4 regions of the Halopseudomonas sp. 4NH20-0008 genome follow, and region 1 is predicted to be linked to each of the others. Evidence: predicted binding sites of a transcription regulator. Region 1 holds the regulator's gene; each other region holds the start of a gene.
What was found. The regulator FliA, encoded in region 1, starts transcription of late flagellar genes. The targets are predictions, from matches to a motif close to CTAAAGTTTNNNNNNNNNNNGCCGNTAA.
Positions count from the first base shown of each region.

Region 2: a site for FliA is predicted at 4,190-4,217, ahead of AC27HQ_RS06770 (methyl-accepting chemotaxis protein). Genes of this name have one in related genera too.
Region 3: a site for FliA is predicted at 3,706-3,733, ahead of AC27HQ_RS11990 (methyl-accepting chemotaxis protein). Genes of this name have one in related genera too.
Region 4: a site for FliA is predicted at 2,469-2,496, ahead of AC27HQ_RS10075 (methyl-accepting chemotaxis protein). Genes of this name have one in related genera too.

Region 1 is NZ_BAAJMD010000012.1:50,502-56,291, reverse strand. It holds gene flhF (flagellar biosynthesis GTPase FlhF) at 1-875, shown strand, start outside; gene fleN (flagellar synthesis regulator FleN) at 907-1,734, shown strand; gene AC27HQ_RS12745 (RNA polymerase sigma factor FliA) at 1,731-2,468, shown strand; gene AC27HQ_RS12740 (chemotaxis response regulator CheY) at 2,662-3,039, shown strand; gene AC27HQ_RS12735 (protein phosphatase CheZ) at 3,061-3,855, shown strand; gene AC27HQ_RS12730 (chemotaxis protein CheA) at 3,883-5,790, shown strand, end outside.
Region 2 is NZ_BAAJMD010000005.1:68,667-74,456, reverse strand. It holds gene AC27HQ_RS06785 (calcium/sodium antiporter) at 1-545, opposite strand, end outside; gene AC27HQ_RS06780 (methyl-accepting chemotaxis protein) at 675-2,294, shown strand; gene AC27HQ_RS06775 (AMP-binding protein) at 2,349-4,034, opposite strand; gene AC27HQ_RS06770 (methyl-accepting chemotaxis protein) at 4,282-5,367, shown strand; gene AC27HQ_RS06765 (efflux RND transporter periplasmic adaptor subunit) at 5,493-5,790, shown strand, end outside.
Region 3 is NZ_BAAJMD010000011.1:32,725-38,514, forward strand. It holds gene purF (amidophosphoribosyltransferase) at 1-475, shown strand, start outside; gene AC27HQ_RS11980 (O-succinylhomoserine sulfhydrylase) at 524-1,735, shown strand; gene AC27HQ_RS11985 (ComEA family DNA-binding protein) at 1,885-2,169, shown strand; gene AC27HQ_RS11990 (methyl-accepting chemotaxis protein) at 2,198-3,646, opposite strand; gene rnd (ribonuclease D) at 3,823-4,968, shown strand; gene AC27HQ_RS12000 (YcgL domain-containing protein) at 4,965-5,258, shown strand; gene AC27HQ_RS12005 (DUF3820 family protein) at 5,251-5,493, opposite strand; gene AC27HQ_RS12010 (glutaredoxin family protein) at 5,575-5,790, shown strand, end outside.
Region 4 is NZ_BAAJMD010000008.1:133,621-139,410, reverse strand. It holds gene AC27HQ_RS10085 (MFS transporter) at 1-38, opposite strand, end outside; gene AC27HQ_RS10080 (class I SAM-dependent DNA methyltransferase) at 311-1,069, shown strand; gene AC27HQ_RS10075 (methyl-accepting chemotaxis protein) at 1,091-2,407, opposite strand; gene AC27HQ_RS10070 (ribonucleotide-diphosphate reductase subunit beta) at 2,677-3,921, opposite strand; gene AC27HQ_RS10065 (ribonucleoside-diphosphate reductase subunit alpha) at 4,202-5,790, opposite strand, start outside.

The DNA of each region.
Region 1 (5,790 bases):
AACTAGGCAGCCTGAGCTGGGGGCAGATGCATCAAACCCAACCGCGTCAGGCCAGTCTCTGGCGTCGCCTGACGCAGCTTGGTTTTCCGGCTGAGCTGAGTCAGCAACTGCTGCGCCTGGTCGACAACGAGCCCAACACCAAACAGGCTTGGCGCATGCTGCTGGCCCACCTGGCCCACAGCCTGCCGGTCATGCGTGATGAATTGATCGAGCGTGGCGGTGTCGTGGCGCTGGTCGGGCCGACCGGGGCTGGCAAGACCACAACCCTGGGCAAGCTGGCCGCCCGCTACGTGCTCAAGCACGGTAGCCAGCATGTGGCCCTGGTTACCATGGATACCTACCGAATTGGTGCCCACGAACAACTGCGTACCCTGGGTCGGATTCTGAATGTGCCGGTGCGGGTGGTGGACGAGCAGAACAGCCTGGCTGATGTGCTGCGCGAATTTTCCGGTAAGCGCTTGGTGTTGGTGGATACTGCAGGCCTGCAAGCTCAGGACCCGCATCTGCACAGCCAGCTCAGTGAATTGGCTGCGCTGGGCCAAAAGGTCAGCAAGTTGCTGGTTTTGGCTGCCACAAGTCAATACCAGGTTCTGAAAGCCGCCTATCATACATATAAGCGCTGTGGTCTTGACGCTTGCGTATTGACCAAGGTGGATGAGGCGGCAACACTGGGCGAGGCATTGGGGCTGGCTATGCAGCAGGGTTTGCCGGTAGCCTATCTGGCAGATGGCCAGCGTATCCCTGATGATATCGCCTGTGGCGTTGGTCATCAGTTGGTCAGTCGGGCCGTTACCCTGGCTGGAAACGAGCCACCGGCCGATCAGGACATGGCAGACGTGTTTGCCGGTATACTCCATAATCAGCGTGCAAGCTGATTCACAAACGATAATAAGGTAATCAACGCAGATGGGTAGCAAACATCCGGTTCAGGTTATCGCAGTTACCGGCGGCAAAGGTGGCATCGGCAAGACCAACGTCTCGGTCAACCTGGGTCTGGCCTTGGCCGAGCTGGGGCGTCGCGTTGTGTTGCTGGATGCCGACCTTGGCCTGGCCAATGTTGATGTGCTGCTGGGTATCAAGCCCAAAGCCACCTTGGCCGACGTGCTCGAAGGCACCTGTGAACTGCGTGATGTGATGATCACTGGCCCGGGCGGGATGCGTATTGTTCCGGCGGCCTCCGGTGCCGCCACCATGGTCAACCTCAACCCCCAGCAGCATGCGGGCCTGATTCAGGCATTCAGTGATATTGGTGACAATATCGATGTGCTGATTGTCGATACGGCCGCAGGCATTGGCGACTCGGTGGTCAGTTTCGTCCGTGCTGCCCAGGAAGTGCTGGTGGTGGTATGCGATGAGCCCACCTCGATTACCGATGCCTATGCGCTGATCAAGCTGCTCAATCGGGATTATGGCATGACCCGTTTCCGGGTTTTGGCTAACATGGTGCATACACCGCAGGAAGGTCGCACAGTCTTTGCTAAACTGACCAAGGTAACTGACCGATTTCTGGATGTGGCGCTGCAGTATGTGGGTGCCGTGCCCTACGACGAGAATGTTCGCAAGGCCGTACAAAAACAGCGGGCTGTGTATGAAGCCTTCCCGCGTAGCAAGGCGTCCATGGCTATTCGAGCCATAGCCCAGAAAGTCGATGCGTGGCCTTTGCCGGCCAACCCACGCGGGCATCTGGAGTTTTTTGTCGAACGCCTTGTCCAGCAGACAGGAACGGGCCTATGACGCAGGCCGCAGCCGGGGTAAGCATGTATACACGCGCACAATGTTCATCTGAACATCAGGACCAGCTGGTTGCCCAGTTTGCCCCCCTGGTGAAGCGTATTGCCTACCATCTGCTGGGCCGCCTGCCTGCTAGTGTGCAAGTTGATGATCTGATTCAGGCTGGCATGATTGGCCTGCTGGAAGCTTCGCGAAAATTCGATAATGGCAAGGGTGCCAGTTTTGAAACCTATGCCGGCATCCGCATTCGTGGTGCCATGCTTGACGAGGTGCGCAAGGGTGACTGGGCGCCCCGTTCGGTTCATCGTAACACCCGCATGGTGTCTGACGCGGTCAGAGCGGTCGAGTCGCGCCTGGGACGGGATGCTAAAGATCACGAGATTGCGGCCGAACTTGAGATGAGCCTTGAAGATTATTATGCGATTCTCAACGATACTGCCGGCAGCAAGTTGTTCAGCTTTGACGACCTGCTCGAGAGCGGCGCTCGTGCCGATGCTCACAGTGATGAAGAACCTTTTCAAGGCATGCAGGACGAGCGTTTCAGAGCGGCTTTGGTTGAGGCGATAGAAGGTTTGCCAGAACGCGAAAGGCTGCTGCTGTCGCTGTACTATGAGGAAGAGTTGAATCTCAAGGAGATTGGCGCGGTATTGGGCGTCAGCGAGTCAAGAGTCAGCCAGTTGCACAGCCAATGTGCCGCCAGGCTGCGTTCAAGACTGTCAGGATGGCATAACGATTGATTTTGTTGCCAGCATCCGGACAATGCCCGGTTGGCCTGGAAAATAAGCATTGCATGTCAGATGGGGCAGCGCCGCGCTGCCGCTGCGGTTACACTGGCATCAGCGGGATCTGAAGGCTTGTTTGGCCAGTAGGTTAACGGGGTGTGTGACAGCACTCTTCCTGGTGTGTACGGAGGTCGACTTGGACAAGAACATGAAAATCCTCATCGTGGATGATTTCTCGACGATGAGACGCATTATCAAGAACCTGCTGCGGGATCTTGGCTTCACCAATACCGCCGAGGCTGATGACGGCAATACCGCATTGCCGATGTTGCAGAGCGGCAGTTTCGACTTCCTGGTTACTGACTGGAACATGCCGGGCATGAGCGGCATTGACCTGTTGCGCGCTGTGCGTGCCGACGAACGTCTGAAGCATTTGCCTGTTCTCATGGTGACGGCTGAGGCCAAGCGCGATCAGATCATTGAAGCGGCTCAGGCCGGAGTCAATGGCTACGTGGTCAAACCTTTTACCGCCCAGGCGTTGAAAGAAAAGATCGAAAAGATTTTTGAGCGCGTCCAGGCCAAATGACAACACACCGGGGTACAGGTTATGGCACTAAGTAAGGATCCCGGCCAGGCAACCGCTCAGGAATTTGAACATTCCCTGAAAGACAACGCGCGGCAACTGGTCGATTATCTGGAGCAAGGTCATTATGGTGAGGCCATTCTGGTCATTCATGCCATCAACCAGGCACGTGATCGCGGTCTCTACCATGAGGTCGGACAACTGACCCGCGCATTGCACAACGCCATTGTCAATTTTCAGATCGATACCACCCACGCACTGGGCGACGAAAACGAAACCTCCAAGATTTCTGATGCATCAGACCGCCTTGATTATGTGGTGCAGCTGACCGACAAGGCCGCCAATCGCACTATGGATCTGGTGGAAAGCAGTGCCCCCATCGTTTCGGCCCTGGGCCAGGAAGCCAGCGTGCTGCGTGCTGACTGGGAGCGCCTGCAGCGCCGTGAAATGGCCGCGGGCGAATTCCGTGATCTGTACCGTCGTATCGGTGAGTTCCTTGAGAAAACCGAAACCTCGAGCACTGAAGTCAGCGCACAACTCAACGATATTCTGATGGCGCAGGATTACCAGGACCTTACAGGCCAGGTGATCAAACGTGTTATTACCTTGGTCCATGATGTTGAAGAAAGTCTGGTGAACCTGGTTCGCATGGCGGGACATGTGGACCGCATGGCCGGGATTGCTCATGCCGAAGAGCCGGTCGAAGCGAAAAAAACTTCACCCAGGGGTGAAGGTCCGCAGATTCATGCCGATACAAGAGAAGACGTAGTATCCGGACAGGACGAAGTGGACGATCTTCTCTCCAGTCTGGGCTTCTAACAACAAGCGCGACCCGGGAGTGGATGCATGAGTTTTGATGCGGATGAGGAAATTCTTCAAGACTTTCTGGTAGAAGCCGGCGAGATTCTCGAGCTGTTGTCTGAACAGCTGGTCGAGCTGGAGAATCGTCCCGATGACATGAATCTGCTCAACGCTATTTTTCGCGGCTTCCACACGGTAAAAGGCGGAGCAGGATTCCTGCAGCTGGATGCCCTGGTTGGTTGCTGCCATATAGCCGAAAACGTTTTCGATATTCTGCGCAAGGGTGAGCGCAAAGTCGATTCAGAGCTGATGGATGTCGTCCTTCAGGCCCTCGACAGTGTTAATGAAATGTTCAGCCAGGTGCGCGAGGGTGAAGAGCCCCGTCCTGCAGACCCCGCTTTGCTTGAAGCACTTGCTCGCCTTGCCCACCCTGCATCCGATGACCCTGCGCCGGCCGATCCAGTCGCCCAACCAACCGCAAGTGCAGTTGCGAACCCGTCAGACCAGCCCGTTGCCGAGGGTGATATCACCGATGACGAGTTCGAGAAGTTACTCGATGCCCTGCATGGATCCGAGAACGAGTCAGCCGCACCCGCGACGGCGGGCAGCGATGACGAGATTACCGATGACGAGTTTGAGGCGCTGCTGGACCAGTTGCATGGAACCACTGCAGTCGAGTCAGTCGTTGCTGAACCTGCTCCCGAGCGCGTCAGCGATGAAATTAATGACGATGAATTCGAGGCCCTGCTGGATCAACTGCATGGCAAGGGCGCTGCGCCCGGCTTGAAAGCCGATGAGGCACCCTCTGCGCCATCAGATCCGGCGATCAATAGCGATGATGCGCATATAACCGATGATGAGTTTGAAGCCCTGCTGGACCAGCTGCATGGTTCAGGAAAGGCTCCAGGCAAGGACAGCAGCCCTGCTGCTGTAACCTCTGGTACTAAGCCCGCAGTGGCTGACGCCAAGCCCAAAGCGCCTGAAAAAGCCAAGCCCAAAGCCGCTCCTGAACCCAGCCAAAAAGCCCTTGCCGTTCCTGACCCGGCCACTGCGCCTGGCGGACTCGAGGCCGCCGCGCCCGAAACCACCGTACGTGTGGATACCGCTCGGTTGGACGAGATCATGAACATGGTGGGCGAGCTGGTGCTGGTGCGCAATCGTCTGGTACGCCTTGGTCTGAGCAGCGGAGATGAAGAGCTGAACAAGGCCGTTGGCAATCTGGACGTGGTGACTGCGGATCTGCAGTCCTCGGTAATGAAGACCCGCATGCAGCCAATCAAGAAGGTCTTCGGACGCTTTCCACGTGTCGTCCGGGACCTGGCCCGCAACCTCAGAAAGGAAATCAATCTCGAACTGATCGGCGAAGAAACCGACTTGGACAAGAATCTGGTTGAAGCCCTGGCCGATCCCCTTGTCCACCTTGTACGCAACTCGGTCGATCACGGTATCGAGATGCCTGATGAGCGTGAGGCAGCAGGCAAGTCGCGAACCGGCAAGGTTATTCTTGCAGCCGCGCAGGAAGGCGATCACATTCTGCTGACTATCACCGATGATGGTCGTGGCATGGATGCAGAGGTACTGCGTGCCAAGGCAGTCGAGAAGGGCATGATGGACAAGGATGCCGCTGATCGTTTGACCGAAAGTGAATGTTTCGACCTGATTCTGGCTCCGGGTTTTTCAACCAAGACCGAAATTTCCGATGTATCCGGTCGCGGTGTTGGTATGGACGTGGTCAAGACCAAGATTTCCCAGCTGAACGGCACAATAGGTATCCATTCGGTCAAGGGTGAAGGCAGCCGCATTGCCATCAAGGTACCCCTGACGCTGGCAATCATGCCGACATTGATGGTCATGTTGGCAGACCAGGCCTTTGCCTTGCCACTGGTCAGCGTTAACGAGATTTACAGTCTGGATCTGTCGCGCACCAATGTGGTGGATGGTCAGGAGGTCATC
Region 2 (5,790 bases), on a different contig from region 1:
ATCAGCCCGAGAACCAACCAGAACAGCGCCTTGCCAAGCGGCATGGCTTTATCCTTCAGATCAGCGGCCAGGTTGTCACCCATGGCATCGCCGCGCCCGCGCATGCCCTCGACAATAGACCAGCCCATCAACAGGAAAAACGCACCCAGCAAAACCCAGGCGTCGTTCCGACTCAGCTCACCATCAATCAACTGGTAACCTGCCAACAGGGTAATTGCCAGAAGAATGGGCAATTCCTTGCGTACCACCTGCGAATGCACATTGATCGGGCTGATGATCGCCACCAGACCGATAATCAGTGCGATGTTGGTGATGTTGGAGCCGTAGGCGTTACCCAGGGCAAGACCCGGATTGCCCTGGGACGCAGCCAGAGCGGATACCACCATTTCCGGCGCCGAGGTACCAAAGCCGATGATCAGCATGCCAATCAGCAGGGGCGGCATACCGGCGTGGGTCGCCGTGGCCGATGCGCCATCAACAAACTTGTCAGCACTCCAGACCAATAAAATCAAACCACCAATCACCGCAGCCAACGCGAGTAGCATTTTGTCCGTTCCTTTGTTGAGGGGTGTCTATTATGAAGTATGGAGCCTGAATACAACCACAGCCATCAAGTAAATGTGCAGTTTGCCGACACTCTATAGCTAACGCATTTTATTCGCCAGGAGCTCACCATGCTCAGTTCGTCCCTGCGAGCCCAAACCCTGACTTTGCTCGGCGCCAGCCTGGCGTTGATGTTGCTTATCTCGCTGTTAAGCCTGCTGTCCCTCAGTGGCGGATTGCGCACCTACCAGGCGCTGCTGGACGGCCCGTTGGCCTCGTCGATGCTGATCAACGAAACCAATGTTGCCTTCAAGAGCCAGGTACAGGAATGGAAAAATGTGCTGCTGCGTGGCGGCAGTACTGAAGATCGTGACCGCTACTGGAAGCAATTTCAGGAGCAGGAGCAAAGTGTTCAGGCGCTGCTTAGCCGCGCCGGCGCCATGACCAGTGATACCGACATGCGCCAGCGCATTACCGCGCTGCAAGACGAGCACCGGCGCCTGGGTGAGGGTTACCGTCAGGGCCTGCAAAGCTTTATCGCGGCGGGCTCGGATCCCGCCGCGGGTGATCGCGGCGTACGCGGCATCGACAGGGCCACCAGCGACCAGTTGCAAGCCCTGGTGGTCGATCTGGCCAGCCAGGCGGAGCAACAGGCCGAGCTGGTTAGCCGCGGGGCAAAACGCGCATTCTGGATTGGCCTGGGCATCCTGATTGGCGCCGCCGTCTTCGTTGGCCTGATCAGTTCATGGCTGGTCAACCGTCGTCTGGTCAACCCTATTACCCGGTTGATCCGCCAGATTGAACAACTTAGCCAGGGCCGGATTGGTCAACCCTTTGTCAGCCAGCGGCGCGACGAGCTAGGTACGCTGGCCACTGCCGCCAATCAGTTGCGCGGTTTTCTTGCCGATACCTTCAGTCGCCTGCAACTCAGTACTGAAGAGCTTGACCGCGCCAGCGGTGAGCTGAACACCATCGCCACCCGTATGGCGGCTGGCAGCCGGGATCAGTTCAACCGCACCGATCAGGTCGCAACAGCCATGCAGGAAATGTCAGCCACAGCGGCCGAAGTCGCCCGACATGCAGCCGAGGCGGCCCAGGCCGCCAACCAGGCTGATGAGAATGCGCAACAAGGTGAGCTGGTCATGGAGACGACCATCAGCGCCATGCATCGTATGCTCGGAGAAATTGAACGCACCACCGATGTGATTCAGCGGCTGGAGGGCGACAGCCACCGAATTGGCAAGGTCCTGGAGGTGATTCAAAGCATCGCCGAGCAAACCAACCTGCTGGCCCTGAATGCGGCCATAGAGGCTGCCCGGGCAGGCGAGGCGGGCCGCGGGTTTGCCGTGGTCGCAGACGAAGTGCGTACCCTGGCGAAACGCACCAGTGACTCAACCGCAGAAATCCAGCAGATCATTCACAGCGTGCAGCAGGGCTCCATTGAGGCCGTCAAAGCCATCGAAAGCGGCCAGGTCAGCAGTACCGAAGGCATGCAGCAGGTCAATCTGGCGGGCGAACGGCTTCGGCAGATCACCCTCGCGGTAGAGTCGATCCGCGACATGAACCAGCAGATCGCCACGGCCGCCGAGGAGCAGACCAGCGTTGCCGAAGATATCACCCGCAATATCACCGAGATCACCCAGATTGCTGCGGCCAACCAGGCGGATGTGGATCGCACGTCCCAGGCCAGTACGACCTTGCACGGTCTGTCTGGCGAGCTCAGTCAGTTGACGACCCGACTCTCTGCCTGACGACTAAGCCCCTGCTGGCATCTCAGCAGGGGCGTGGCCTGGTAGCGTCAGCACTCAGGCTCGGGCGCGCTGACGCTCCTCTTCGACCAGTTCCTTTTTCGACAATTTGCCCACGGGGGTTTTCGGCAGCGCGTCTCGAATTTCCATGCCAGCCAGCCGCTCATGCTTACCCAGACGCGATTCGAGAAAGGCCTGCAGGGTAACAAAATCGAAGGGCTCAGCACCGGCCTTGAGCTTGATAAAGGCCTTGGGCGCCTGGCCGCGATAGGCATCATCAATACCAATGACGGACACTTCCTCAACCGCAGGATGCTCGTAGATAGCCTCCTCAATCACCCGTGGATAGACGTTATAGCCGCTGCACAGAATCATGTCCTTGGTACGGTCGACAATGTAAACCCAGCCCTCTTCATCCATGTAACCGACATCACCGGTACGCAGAAAACCATCGGCTGTCATCGCCTCGGCTGTGGCATCCGGTCGTTTCCAGTAGCCCGTCGTAATATTCGGGCCGGCAATACAGACTTCTCCCGGCTCGCCCGCCGGCATCTCGTTATGGCTGCCATCCAGCGCCAGAATCTTGATCCGGCAGCCCGGTACCGGCAAGCCGCAGGAGCCAGGATGCGGCTGGGCTTCCTTGGGGGTAAAGGTACCGCTGGTGGTGGTTTCAGTCATACCCCACCCCTCACGCAATGCGCACCCGGCTACCTGCTGATAGCGCTGCTGCACATCCAGCGGCAAAGGCGCACCACCGGAGTTGCACATTTTCAGCGAGGTCAGATCACGCTGGGCCGTCAGCGGGTGTGCCAACAGACCAATAAACATGGTTGGTACACCGGGGAAGGTGGTAATGCGGCTGTTGTGAATCTCATTCAGTACAGTTTCGGCATCAAAGCGCGGGTGAAGATAGACCTCTGACGCCAGACGCAAGCTGAACAACATATTGATCATGAGCGCATAGATATGGAACGGCGGTAGCACCGCCAGCACGCGTTCCTGACCCGGTTGCAACGAACTGTCCAACACCTCCTGCAGCTGCGCACAGGAGCACGTCAGGTTGGCGTGGGTCAGCATAGCGCCCTTGGGCATGCCGGTCGTGCCGCCAGTGTATTGCAACACCGCCAGGGTACTGTGCGGGTCGGCTAGCGGGTACTCGGCAAAGTCGCCATCATTGTCCAGCAAGGACGCAAAACGGTGACAATCAGCACCCGTCGCAACCGCTACCGAGGGACCCAGTAAACCAGCCTGGGCCTCAGACGCGGATTCGCAGAACTCGGTCAACTGCCCAACCACCAGGGTGTTGAGCCGGGTCGTAGCCAACAGATCACACATTTTCGGATAAAAGGCCGCCAGATCCAGCGTGACCATGATGTCCGTCTCGCTATCTTCGATTTTGTGCGCCAGGGTGCGCTCGGCGTCCAGAGGTGAGTAATTCACTACCGTACCGCCGGCACGCAAAATACCTAGGAAGCTGATGAAATAATGCGGACAGTTGGGCAGGTAAATACCCACATGCACCCCTGGCTTGACGCCTAGGGCCTGAAAACCCTTTGCTGCCTGAGCAACCAGCTGATCCAGCTGCCGGTAGCTGAGCTTGTGGCCAAGAAAATCAATCGCCGAATTATCCGGGAACTCGGCCACCGCTGCCTCCAGCAGAGCCCAGACCGGTTGCGCCGGCAGCGGCGCATCCCAACGCACGTTTTCAGGGTAAGACGTCAACCAGCGCAATGCAGTCTTCACTCGCACTCTCCAGACCAATTGTTGTAGTTATGCATACAAGCTAGCGCGCCTGCGCCGGAACGGGAATACCTATTGAGCGCAGATATATCCAGTCATAGGTCTCCACGCAGCGGCCAGTGGGTCCTAAAAAGTACGTTAATTACTGATTAAGATCACTTCAGGAAATTTTTGCGACGCCGATAATAAAAATATTATAACAAGTGCATCTGCACTCTCCCGCAACTCAGACCAAGGTCTTGGAGCAATCGTGTTCAACAAAGCCCACCGCCAGAAAGCAGAACAACAGCAACAGCAGCTGGACATGGAAAACCAGCACCTTAAATGCCAACTGGAGGAGCAGAGCCAAGCCATAAGTCAACTCAAGGCCCGTCTGCAGATTGCCGAAGGCGAACATACTTTGGCTGAAGGGCTTCTGGCCAGTCGCCACATTGGCGACGACTTGCAAGCCGATGTGCGTGAAAGTGTCGCCCATAGTTCTGAGCGTCTGATGCAGGAAAAGGATAATCTGAGCAATCTGACTGACATTTTTTCTCAGACTTTCCAAGCGGTCGAGCATTTACAACAACGTGCCAACAGTATCGGCGTGCATGCCAGCAAGAATGCCAACACCGCGCACATGCTGGATGATACGGCCGGAAAAATCCGCGCCTTCATCTCCGCCATCCAGGACATCTCAAAACAAACCAACCTGCTGGCACTGAATGCAGCTATTGAAGCAGCGCGAGCCGGCGAGGTCGGACGAGGGTTTGCCGTTGTCGCAGACGAAGTCCGCAATCTGGCCGGCAAGACCCAGGATGCCAGTCGCAACATTGAGGAGCTGATCGGTCAGGTCATCGAGCAAAGCCAGAGCATTTCCAGTGTGGTCGAAGACTCACTGCAGGGCAGTCGTGACATCGCCGCCTCCGCTGAACAGATTGAGCAGGTCACCCGGAAGGTGATCAACCGCGCCGGGCAAATGGGCGAAGTGATCAATCATGCGGCCAGTCGTGGCTTTATCAGCACGGTAAAGATGGATCATATTGTCTGGAAAACCGAGCTCTACCGACGTCTGGCCAAGTCCGAGCTAAGCCAATCCATGACCACCCACCATGAGTGTCGACTGGGTCAGTGGTATTATCAAGGCTATGGCGCGGCCAACTATAGCCATTTGCCCAGCTTCCGCCATCTGGAAGACTGCCACGAACAAGTCCACCGTTTTGGCCGTATGGCCCAGGAAGCCGCCCTGGCCAACAACAAATCGGCGCTCTACGATGCGCTGCACAAAATGGAACACGCTAGTCTGGATGTCAGTCGTCGGCTCGACCAGCTCGAGAGCGAGATTCTCAAGCTGTGATCGACGCGTGACTGGCGACCCGCGCTGAGTGCAAAGCTGCAATAGCATTTTGCAAAAATGCTTATTGCAGCCTGTGCGGTTGCAAGCTATACAGAGCGATCTTCATGTCAGTCTCAGGAAGTCCCATGCGCAAGCGTATCGTTCCCGCCCTGATTATCGCCGTCGGCGTGATCGGCTTTATCCTGCTTAAAGCGACCCGGGACGTTCCTGACCCGATCAATCCTCAAGAGCGCAGCTGGCGTGTCGAGACACTGCGTATTCAGCCGGACAGCCTGCAACCCAGTCTGACCCTGTACGGTCAACTGGAGTCGCCGCGCAGCTTTACTGTGGTCGCACCCCTGGCCGGGCGCATTGGCTCCCTGCCGGTGCGCGATGGTGAACTGGTCAGCCAAGGCAGCCTGTTGGTGGCCCTGGATGAACGCG
Region 3 (5,790 bases), on a different contig from region 1:
CGTACGGCAAAAGCTCAACGCCATTGAGCTGGAGTTTCGCGGCAAGAATGTGTTGCTGGTAGACGACTCGATCGTACGCGGGACCACCTGTAAGCAGATCATTCAGATGGCCCGCGAGGCGGGTGCCAAGCAAGTGTTCTTCTGCTCTGCAGCACCCGCAGTACGCTACCCCAATGTGTATGGCATCGATATGCCCAGTGCCCATGAGTTGATTGCTCACAACCGTACTACCGATGAAGTGGCAGAGCTGATTGGTGCCGACTGGCTGATTTATCAGGACCTGCCGGATCTGATCGATGCCGTCAGTGAAGGCAACCCCAAGCTCACGCGTTTTGATTGCTCGGTGTTTGACGGCGACTATGTGACAGGTGACGTCAACGAGGCTTACCTGGGCAAGATCGAGCAGGCCCGTAACGATGCGGCCAAGGTAACCAGCAATCTTGGCAATGCGGTGATCGACCTGCATAACAATTGATGGCTGCGCGCCGCGATCGATAACCTTCGCGGCCCCGGAGATGAATAGATGAGTAAGGATTGGCAAGCAGGGCGTCTTGACAGTGACCTCGAGGGTGTCGGATTTGACACTCTGGCTGTACGTGCAGGCCAGCGCCGTGGTCCAGAAGCCGAGCACGGTGAGGCCCTGTTTCTGACCTCCAGTTATGTTTTTCGCAGTGCTGCGGATGCCGCTGCATGTTTTGCCGGTGAAGCCTCTGGCAACGTCTATTCGCGCTACATGAACCCCACAGTGCGTACCTTTGAAGAGCGCATGGCGGCTCTGGAAGGTGCTGAACAGGCGGTTGCTACCTCATCGGGCATGGCGGCAATTCTGGCTATGGTCATGAGCCTCTGCTCGGCAGGCGACCACATTCTGGTTTCGCGCAGTGTCTTTGGCGCTACCGTCAGTTTGTTTGACAAGTACTTCAAGCGCTTCGGCGTTGAAGTCGATTATGTCGTGCTCGCTGATCTGCATGCCTGGCGTGCAGCCTGTAAGTCCAATACGCGCCTGTTCTTTGTCGAGTCGCCCTCCAACCCGCTGGCTGAACTGGTGGATATTCAGGCACTGGCTGAGATTGCTCATACGCAGGGCGCTTTGCTCGCTGTCGATAACTGCTTTTGTACGCCTGCCTTGCAAAAACCCCTGGAAATGGGTGCGGATATCATCATCCATTCGGCGACCAAGTACATCGATGGTCAGGGTCGTTGCCTTGGCGGCGTAGTAGCGGGTCGGCGCGAGCATATGCAGGAGGTGGTGGGCTTTCTGCGCACTGCAGGGCCGACATTGAGTCCGTTCAATGCCTGGGTTTTCCTCAAAGGCCTCGAGACCCTGCGTTTACGTATGCAGGCACATTGTGCCAATGCCCAGGCAGTGGCTGAATGGTTGCAGGCTCAGCCGGGTATTCAGCATGTCTACTATGCCGGGTTGCCTAGTCACCCCCAGCATGCCTTGGCTCGACGCCAGCAGAAGGCGTTTGGCGCTGTCGTCAGTTTTGAGGTCAAGGGGGGCAGGGCAGAGGCCTGGCGCTTTATCGATGCAACTCGTTTGCTGTCGATAACCGCTAACCTGGGTGACAGCAAAAGCACCATCACGCACCCGGCAACCACAACCCATGGGCGCCTGACCGCGGAGACACGGACAACGGCTGGCATTCACGACAATCTGATTCGGGTAGCCGTGGGGCTTGAGGAACTGGATGATCTGCTGGCTGACCTCCAGCGGGGGCTGGATGCGCTATAAAGTGCGACCTTGTTCACGTTTAGGAGCAAAAGTTTTTTGCTCCAGGCGTGAAGTGTTTTAGTTTTTGTAGCGCCGCAGGGATGCGGAGCAGTTTGCAGCAGCAGTGCCCTGCTGTGCGGCGCTTAAATCAAACACAAGGAGCGTATCCTATGAAGAAGTTCTTTCTGGCATTGTGCCTGTCCCTCTCAACCCTGTTTGCACTGCCGGTTCTCGCTGAAGTTGGCGAGCAGTCCCTGGTCACTGTCAACATCAATGCTGCCAGCGCTGCAGAGATTGCCGAAGTGCTCAATGGTGTGGGCGAAAGCAAGGCCCAGGCTATCGTGCAATACCGCGATGAGCATGGTCCCTTTGAGTCAGTTGAAGACATCACCCAAGTAAGCGGCATCGGTGAGTCAACGCTGGCCAATAATGCCGAGCGTATCGTTCTCGAGTAAGCAACGGACCGAGCAGGCTTTTATCCGCTCAGGATTTGAGCCGGCTAACTGCATTACTCAGCTGGTGTGCCAGTGCTGCAAGCTGTTCGCTGGTACTGGCACTCAGCAAGGTCTTCTCCACGGTTTTTTCTGTCACGTCGCGAATTTGCACAATGCTCTCCGTAATGGCGTCGGCCGCTTGGCTCTGCTGCTCAATGGCGGAGGCTATTTCGCTGTTGCCATCACGGATCTGACTGACAGCAGCGGTAATGACGCCCAGTGATTGCCCTGCCTGATCGCTTTGGGCTACAGACTCGAGAGTCAGCGTCGAGCTGGCCTGCATATCCTTGACCGCATCGTCGGTGCCCCCCTGCAGGGCTTCAATCATTCGCTGAATTTCATCCGTTGAGCTCTGCACGCGCTGCGCGAGGGCACGGACTTCATCGGCAACAACAGCAAAACCGCGGCCTGACTCGCCAGCACGAGCGGCCTCAATGGCCGCATTGAGCGCCAACAGGTTGGTTTGTTCGGCAATCGAACGGATGACGCTTACTACACCGCTGATTTCATGGCTGTGGCCCTGCAGTTTCTGCATGTGCTCGGTACAGCGCTTGATGCTGCTGGCCAGTCCGGCAATAGTCTGACTGACCCGGCCAACCTGATCACGCCCCTCACGAGCAAGTTGATCAGCCTGGTGAGACTGGTCACGGGTGATTATGGTCGTTGCTGAAATATCCTGAACGGTTGCTCCCATCTGGTTGACGGCGGCTGCGACCATGTCCGTCTGGCCTTGTTGACTGATCATGCCATCACGTACCTGGTTCATCAGTCCGGCAAGGTCACCTGCACCTTGGTCAAGCTGTCCTGCCGCTGCGCGTACTGAGCTGACGACCTGCTGTTGAGCGCTTTGCATGGCATTGAACGCCCCGGCAATGGAACCAATTTCGTCGGTTGAGTCGACATTGGCGCGTAGTGTCAGATCACCGGTTTCCTGTACCTTGAGCATGACGTCGCGCAATACGATGATGTGCCGGGTGATGAACATGATCAGTAGCTGCGAGACAACCAATACGGCGCTCATCAGGATAAATACGGCAAGGGCGTAGAGTGGTGCGCGCTCAAACAGCAGAGGCATGAACGCCACACGCTCAACTCCAAGTATTCGGGTTTGTTCGCCTTGTTTGAGCGCCCACAGACCATGCAGGACGTCTTGTTGTGAAGCCTGTAGCTCGGTGTTGGAGACCCAGATGGGTTGGGATGGGCGGCTGCCCTCAATGCCCGCCAGGCGAGTTGCGTCAGGTAGCCACTGCAAACCTTTGACGCTGACATCATCGCCCAGATGCACAATCAACTCGCCAGCCAGTCTGGTGCGCTCCTGATGCAGGCTGTGCTGTTCGACCCACAGGGCCACCAGAACAAGCACCAGTGTGCTGACAAAGGCGACACTATTTACCGCCCAGAATTTGTACTTCAACGGCACGTGCTGAAGAAACGCCATACCAATTCCCAGAGTCAGATAATCTGTTACAAGCGTGAAAGTATAGAGCTGCTGGATTTATATCGGTTGATGCGCATCAATCTTGAGGCTTTCGCCTGTGAATCAGTTGTACAGATGCACGCCTGAGCAGGGGTTTCATGGGTTATACTTCTGCCCTTGCCATTGAAAGGTTGCCTATGACCGAGTTACTGCCCACGCCCTTGATGATCGACCGAAATGAGGACCTTGCATATTGGTGCAGTCGTTGGCAGACATTGCCCTTTGTCGCCGTGGATACCGAATTCGAGCGCACTGAAACCTATTATCCAATTGCTGGCTTGATCCAGGTCGGTGATGGTGAACAGGCCTTTCTGATCGATCCCCTGGCGATTACTGACTGGTCTCCCTTGGTCGCACTGTTGAGCAACCCTAATGTGGTCAAGGTGCTGCACGCCTGTGGTGAGGATATCGAGGTTTTTCTCAAGCTCTGTGGTGTGGCGCCTTTACCGCTATTTGATACCCAACTGGCGGCGGCTTATCTGGGTATGGATTTTTCAATGGGGTATTCACGGTTGGTCAAGACCCTGCTTGATATCGAGCTGTCGAATGAGGAAACCCGCTCGAACTGGTTGCAGCGCCCCCTGAGCGAAAACCAGGTCCGTTATGCCGCTGCTGATGCGCTGCACCTGGCTGAACTGTATAAGCTGCTGGCGCCCAGGATTGCTAACGCCGATCTTGAAGCATGGCTGCTTGAAGATACGGCAGAGTCGGTTGCTTCGGCCCAGCAGCGCGTTGATCCCGAGCTGGCCTGGACTAGCGTCAAACAGGCCTGGCGGCTCAAACCTCGTGAGCTCGCTGTGCTGAAAGTGTTGTCACGCTGGCGAGAAGAGCAGGCTGTGGCACGTGATCAGGCGCGTAACCGCCTGTTGCGTGAGAAAACCCTTGTGCCACTAGCACAGCGTCAGCCCGACAGTCTGCAGGCGCTGTCGCGTATCGAAGACATGCATCCGCGCACGGTGCGCCAGGATGGACAGGCGATACTCGAGCTGATTCGCCAGGGCCAGGCTGTTGCGGAGTCCGAGTGGCCAGCAGCGCTGCCGGATCCATTGCCGCTCGAGGCCAACAAGTTGCTCAAACGCTTGCGCAAGGTTGGCCAGCTGCATGCCGAGCGACTGGGTATGGCACCTGAACTGATGTTACGGAAAAAGATTCTCGAGGCCTTGGTGCGTACAGGCTATCCAGCTGGTCCCTATCATTTGCCGGATGAACTCAGCGGTTGGCGCCGTGAGCTGATGGGTGCCGAGTTGCTCGCCGCAGCCAATGATGTGGAGATGCCGGCATGAAGGTCATGTGTTCGATCTATCGGAGCAAACGCAAGGCTGGTATGTATCTCTATGTGCCTAGGAAAAAGGATCTGTCCGAGCTGCCTGAGGCATTGATGGGTTTTTTCGGCCAGCCGGAGCTGTCCATGGACCTTGTCTTAACCCCGGAGCGCAAGCTGGCCAGGGAAGATATCAATACCGTACTGCGCAACCTGCAGGAGCAAGGCTATCATCTGCAGATGCCACCCCAGGAAGAGGATTATCTGGTGCATTTGCCAGATGAACTACTGTACCGCAACGACCCTATTTGAACTGGGCACCGAATTGCCCTTTGCGCAGTGGCTCAAGCAGGTAGCTGAGGCCATTGTGATCCAGTGTTTGCATCAGTTCCAGCAGTCGGCCTGTTTCACCCTTGGGGAAACCTTCCCGAGCGAACCAGTTCAGATAATGGCCTGGAAGATCGGCAATCAGCCGGCCCTTGTACTTGCCGTAGGGCATGGTTCGTTCAAGCAGCAGATTAAGGTCTTGAGGGTCCAGCTTGGTCATGGGCTTTTGATTAATTGAACAGTATGCGGATCGCCATGCTACTGCCGGACGATCAGTATGCCCAGAAAAAAAGGAAGCAATATGTTAATGAAAGCACTGCGTATCGGTTTGGGTAATCTGTTCCTGTTTGTCGATTTCATTTCCCGCCCGCGCCCCCAGAAACGAAGTGCAGAAGCCCAGGCTGCGGTCGAACGAGCTGCGGCCAACCTGAGTTTGTATCAGTTCAGACTCTGCCCCTTTTGCATACGCGTGCGCCGCACTTTGCATCAACTCAACGTGCCCATGGTGCTGCGTGAT
Region 4 (5,790 bases), on a different contig from region 1:
GTAATGAACAGGTTGGGACGGTTGGCATAGTGGGACATCTTGGCTCTCTTATGCGCGGGGATTTGGCAGCGGCACAGGGTAGCAGTTATCCCAGGTGTATGGGGTTGCTTGCGTCTTCTTGGTTGGCTTTATTGGTGGGAGCCGTGGCCTCACGGCGAAGGGTGTTGGTGCTTGCAGGGGCGGTGGATTCTGCATCGCGGCGGGGCCGCCGGTCCTACCAGGGTATGACTGATTGTCGTAATCTCGAGCGCGCCTGGTACTTCCGATATATGATTCGCATCCCACCGCGCAACCTCGATTTCAGGCCATTATGCCCAGTAACGCCATTTATACCGATCTGTCGGCTTATTACGATTTAATGTGCGCGGATATCGACTACGGGGCGCAAAGTCAGTGTGTTCAGCGGCTGCAGCAGCTGTTCGGTAACGGTGGCAAACGGCATCTGGATCTTGCCTGTGGGACGGGGCCACATGTGCGCCATTTTCTTGATGCGGGCTACCAGAGCAGCGGACTGGATATCAATCAGCCGATGCTGGACCGGGCGCAGGTTCGCTGCCCGGAGGCGCAGTTCTCGCTGCAGGATATGTGTGCTTTCGGCCTGGACCAGCCGGTTGATCTGGTTACCTGTTTTCTCTACTCCATCCATTACAGCGCCGGCATCGAGCGGCTCAAGGCCTGTATTGCCAGGGTGCATGCGGCACTGATTGCGGATGGGTTGTTCTGCTTTAACGCGGTTGACCGGCAGAAGATCGATAACGGCTCATGGGTGTCGCACAACGTCAGGCAGGCGGATGCGGTGTTCAGCTTCAGTTCGGGTTGGAGCTATTCCGGTACCGGTGAGCGCCAGGCCTTGCGGTTGCGTATCGAGAAAACCACAGCTGACGCAAAGCAGGTTTGGCATGACGAGCATGCGATGGTGGCGGTGAGTTTTGCTGAGTTGATTGAGCTGCTGCAGCCGTACTTTGAGGTGCAGATGCTGGCGCACGATTACGAGCGCATTACGCCCTGGGATGGGGCTTCGGGGAATGCGTTGTTTGTCTGTGTGAAAAAAAACCAAGACACGCGTTGAGCCTGCCTTGAGTCAGCCTGGTCAGTCCTTGATGGCGTCGGCGAACTGCCCTATGGCGCCAACGACACGCTGTGCCTCATCACGAATTTTCAGCATGACCTCGCCGGCCCGGTTGGCCAGTTGCACGCCCTGTTCGGACTTGTTCTTGCTATCGCTCATGCCATTCACGGCACGCTGGGCCAGCTCCATGTTTTGCAGCACTACATCGTTGATTTCGAGTGTGGCTTGACTGGTTCTGGCAGCGAGATTGCGCACTTCATCCGCGACGACGGCGAAGCCGCGCCCCTGTTCACCGGCGCGGGCGGCTTCAATGGCAGCATTGAGGGCCAGCAGGTTGGTTTGCTCGGCGATGCCGCGGATTACCTGAACAATACTGTTAATCCGTTCAGACTGGTTGCCCAACGCGTTGATATGGCCTGAAACATGCTCCAATTCCGAGGCGATTGAGCGCACAATCTCGACGGTTTCCTGCACGGTTTCGGATCCCATCTTGGAGCTTTGGTCTGTTTCAGCGGCGATCTCGAAGGCCAGGCTGGCTGCTGATGATTCGGCATGGCGTCTTTCGACCTGGCTGGTAATGTCACTGGCAAACTTGACCACGCCATACAGCTTTCCGCTGGTGTCATAGAGAGGGTTGTAGGTTGCCCGCAGCCATATTGTTTGACCGTTACGCGTGACGCGCTTAAAGCGATCAGACAGGTACTCACCTTTATTCAGACGCTGCCAGGCGAGCTGGTAGTCCCTGCTGGCGGCGGTTTCGGCGTCGCAAAATATACGATGATGCTTGCCTTTGACTTCCTCAAGCCGGTAGCCCATGGTTTTCAGGAAGTTCTCGTTGGCATCAACAATCTCGCCGTTGAGGGTGAACTCAATCACGGCCATGGAGCGATTAATCGCGTTCAGCAAGCTCTCGTGCCGCTGCTCGGCTATCATCGCCCGGGTGATGTCGGTGGCCAGTTTGATGACTTTGATGACGTTGCCTTGCTGGTCCTTGACGGGGATGTAGCTGGCCTCAAGCCAGATGTGACGACCATCTTTCGCTACGCGCATGAAACGGTCACTGAAGCTTTCGCCATTGCCCAGTCGCTGCCAGAAGCGCTGATAGTCATTGCTACCAGTCAGTTCCGGGGTGCAAAACAGGCTGTGCTGTTTGCCTCGAATCTCATCCAGACTGTAACCGACCACCTGAAGAAAAAGCGGATTGGCATTGAGAATGTCGCCCTTTGGAGAAAATTCGATCATCGCCATGGTCTGTCCAATGGCGTTGAGAATTTGATCCTGGATGGCGAGTTGCTGTGTGCTTTGTTGCAAGGCATGGCGAAGGCGTGATCCGAACATGGCTACCTCAATGGGCTTTTTTGTTGGCACGATTGGAGGGTCAACCAGGCCGATATCGAGGATATCGGCATGCCAGGTATTTGCTTGAGTCTGTGTGTAAAAACTATAGCTTGATTATTTGCCTGAGGGGTTTTCTTGAAAGAACCGCTGTATGGCGTCCGCGAAACGACTAAGTTGGATGGTCGATTTCAGTTTGAAGAGAATCGGCATGTCGTGCGCACTGCCGTTGCGCACGACATTAAGGGTAATCTGGTGGGACCCTGTAGGGGTCAATCCCAGCTCAAAGCCCCGCCAGTCTGATACTCGATGACCCGCGTTTCAAAGAAGTTTTTCTCCTTTTTCAGATCCATGATTTCGCTCATCCACGGGAAGGGGTTCACAGTGCCCGGGTATTCTTCCTTCAAGCCGATCTGGGTCAGACGGCGGTTGGCGATGAATTTGAGGTAATCCTCCATCATTGCCGCGTTCATGCCGAGCACGCCACGGGGCATGGTGTCGCGGGCGTATTCGATCTCCAGCTGGGTGCCTTGCAGGATCATCTGCGTGGCTTCGTCCTTCATGCTGGCATCCCACAGGTGTGGATTCTCGATCTTGATCTGGTTGATCACATCGATGCCGAAGTTCAGGTGCATGGATTCATCGCGCAGGATGTACTGGAACTGCTCGGCGACGCCAGTCATTTTGTTGCGGCGGCCCATGGACAGGATCTGGGTGAAGCCGCAGTAGAAGAAGATGCCTTCGAGAACGCAGTAGTAAGCGATCAGGTTGCGCAGCAATTCCTTGTCGGTCTCGACCGTGCCGGTGTTGAAGGTCGGGTCGGAGATCGAACGGGTGTACTTGAGGCCCCAGGCGGCCTTTTTCGCCACGCTGGGGATCTCGTGATACATGTTGAATATCGCGCCTTCATCCATGCCCAGCGACTCGATGCAGTACTGATAGGCGTGGGTATGGATGGCTTCTTCAAAGGCCTGGCGCAGGATGTACTGGCGGCACTCCGGGTTGGTGATCAGGCGGTAGACGGCCAGCACCAGGTTGTTGGCGACCAGCGAATCGGCGGTGGAGAAGAAGCCGAGGTTGCGCATGACGATACGGCGCTCGTCATCGGTCAGACCTTCGGGGTTTTTCCACAGGGCGATGTCGGCGGTCATGTTGACCTCCTGCGGCATCCAGTGGTTGGCGCAGCCGTCCTGGTACTTCTGCCAGGCCCATTCGTATTTGAAGGGAACCAACTGGTTGAGGTCAGCGCGGCAGTTGATCATCTGTTTGGCATCGACGTTGACGCGGGCGGCGGAGCCTTCGAGTTCGTCGAGGCCTTCCTGGATGTCCAGTTGATCGAGTGCAGCCTTGGCGCGGGCGATGGCGTCAGAGTCGTTGCTGGCGATCTGGCGGGCTTCAGCGACCTGTGTAGGGGCCGCGGTAGGCTCCGTTTCGGTGCCCTGTGTCGAGATGGAACTCGACACTCCCAGAGGAGGCGTAGTGGTTTCGGGTGTGTCTAGTTCGTCCCAGCTGAGCATGTGGTGGCTCCCTTTGGTCGCAGCTTGAAGCGGGAAGCTTGAAGCTGAAAGTTGTTTGGTGTGGCGGCTCGGGTGGCGCTTGGCGCTGTCTCGGAGCTGCTGTTGTTGGTGGGAGCTGCGGCCCCGCGGCGAAGGGTTTGGCCCTCTTCGCGACGAGGCCGTCGCTCCTACCGGTTAGGTGAATTCAAAAAGGCTTTTAGCTGGAAGCTGGAAGCTTGAAGTAAACCCTGTCGGTGCGGTCTGCTTCTTCCAGCTTCCAGCTCCAGCTGCCTGCGGCTGGTTATTGGCAGGCCTCGCAGTCTGGTTCGTCGATGGAGCAGGCCTTGGGCACCGGGGCGGGTCCGCCGCTGGAGACGGCGTTGAGTTTGCCGGTGTCGACGGTGGATTTCTCGGTGCTGGTGGCGGCCAGGGCGCGCAGGTAGTAGGTGGTTTTCAGACCGCGATACCAGGCCATGCGGTAGGTCACGTCCAGCGCTTTACCTGATGCACCGGCGATGTACAGGTTGAGTGACTGGGCCTGATCGATCCACTTCTGGCGGCGGCTGGCGGCCTCGACAATCCACTTGGTTTCCACTTCAAAGGCGGTGGCGTACAGGGCTTTCAAGTCGGCCGGGACGCGGTCGATCTGCTGTACCGAGCCGTCGTAGAACTTCAGGTCGTTGACCATCACCGGGTCCCACAGCTTGCGCGCCTTGAGGTCGCGCACCAGGTAGGGGTTGATCACGGTAAATTCGCCGGACAGGTTCGATTTGACGTACAGGTTCTGGTAGGTCGGCTCGATCGACTGGGACACGCCGGTGATGTTGGCGATGGTCGCGGTCGGGGCAATGGCCATGATGTTGGAGTTGCGGATGCCTTTCCTGGCGCGCTGGCGCAGGGGCTCCCAGTCCAGGGTCTGGCTGCGGTCGACGTCGATGTACTTGGCGCCGCGCTGCTCGGTAAGCATCTCCAGCGAGTCCAGCGGCAGGATACCCTGGTTCCATAACGAGCCTTCGAAGGTGGCATAGCTGCCGCGTTCCTCGGCCAGATCGCAGGAGGCCTGGATGGCGTAGTAACTGACTGCTTCCATCGACTGATCGGCGAAGGTCACGGCAGCATCAGAACCATAGGCGATGTGCTGAAGGTACAGTGCATCCTGGAAGCCCATGATGCCCAGACCCACTGGGCGGTGCTTGAGGTTGGAGTTTTTCGCCTGGGGTACCGAGTAGTAGTTGATGTCGATAACGTTATCCAGCATGCGCACGGCAGTCTTGATGGTCGCTGCGAGCTTGGCGGTGTCCAGCTTGCCGTCAACGATATGGTTGGGCAGGTTGACCGAGCCCAGGTTGCACACAGCGATTTCGTCGGCCGAGGTATTCAGGGTGATCTCGGTACAGAGGTTGGAGCTGTGGACCACACCGACGTGCTGCTGTGGGCTACGCAGGTTGCAGGCGTCCTTGAAGGTGATCCACGGGTGACCGGTTTCGAACAACATGCTGAGCATCTTGCGCCACAGGTCGCGGGCCTGGATGGTCTTGTGCAGCTTGAGCTTGCCGTACTCGATCAGCGCTTCGTAATACTCGTAGCGCTCCTCGAAGGCCTTGCCGGTCAGGTCGTGCAGATCCGGGGTGTCGGACGGGGAGAACAGTGTCCATTTGCCGTCCTCGAACACACGCTTCATGAACAGGTCGGGAATCCAGTTGGCGGTGTTCATGTCGTGGGTGCGACGGCGGTCGTCACCGGTGTTCTTGCGTAGCTCGAGGAATTCCTCGATATCCAGGTGCCAGGTTTCCAGATAGGCACAGACGGCGCCCTTGCGCTTGCCGCCCTGGTTCACGGCGACGGCGGTGTCGTTGACCACCTTGAGGAAGGGCACGACGCCCTGGCTCT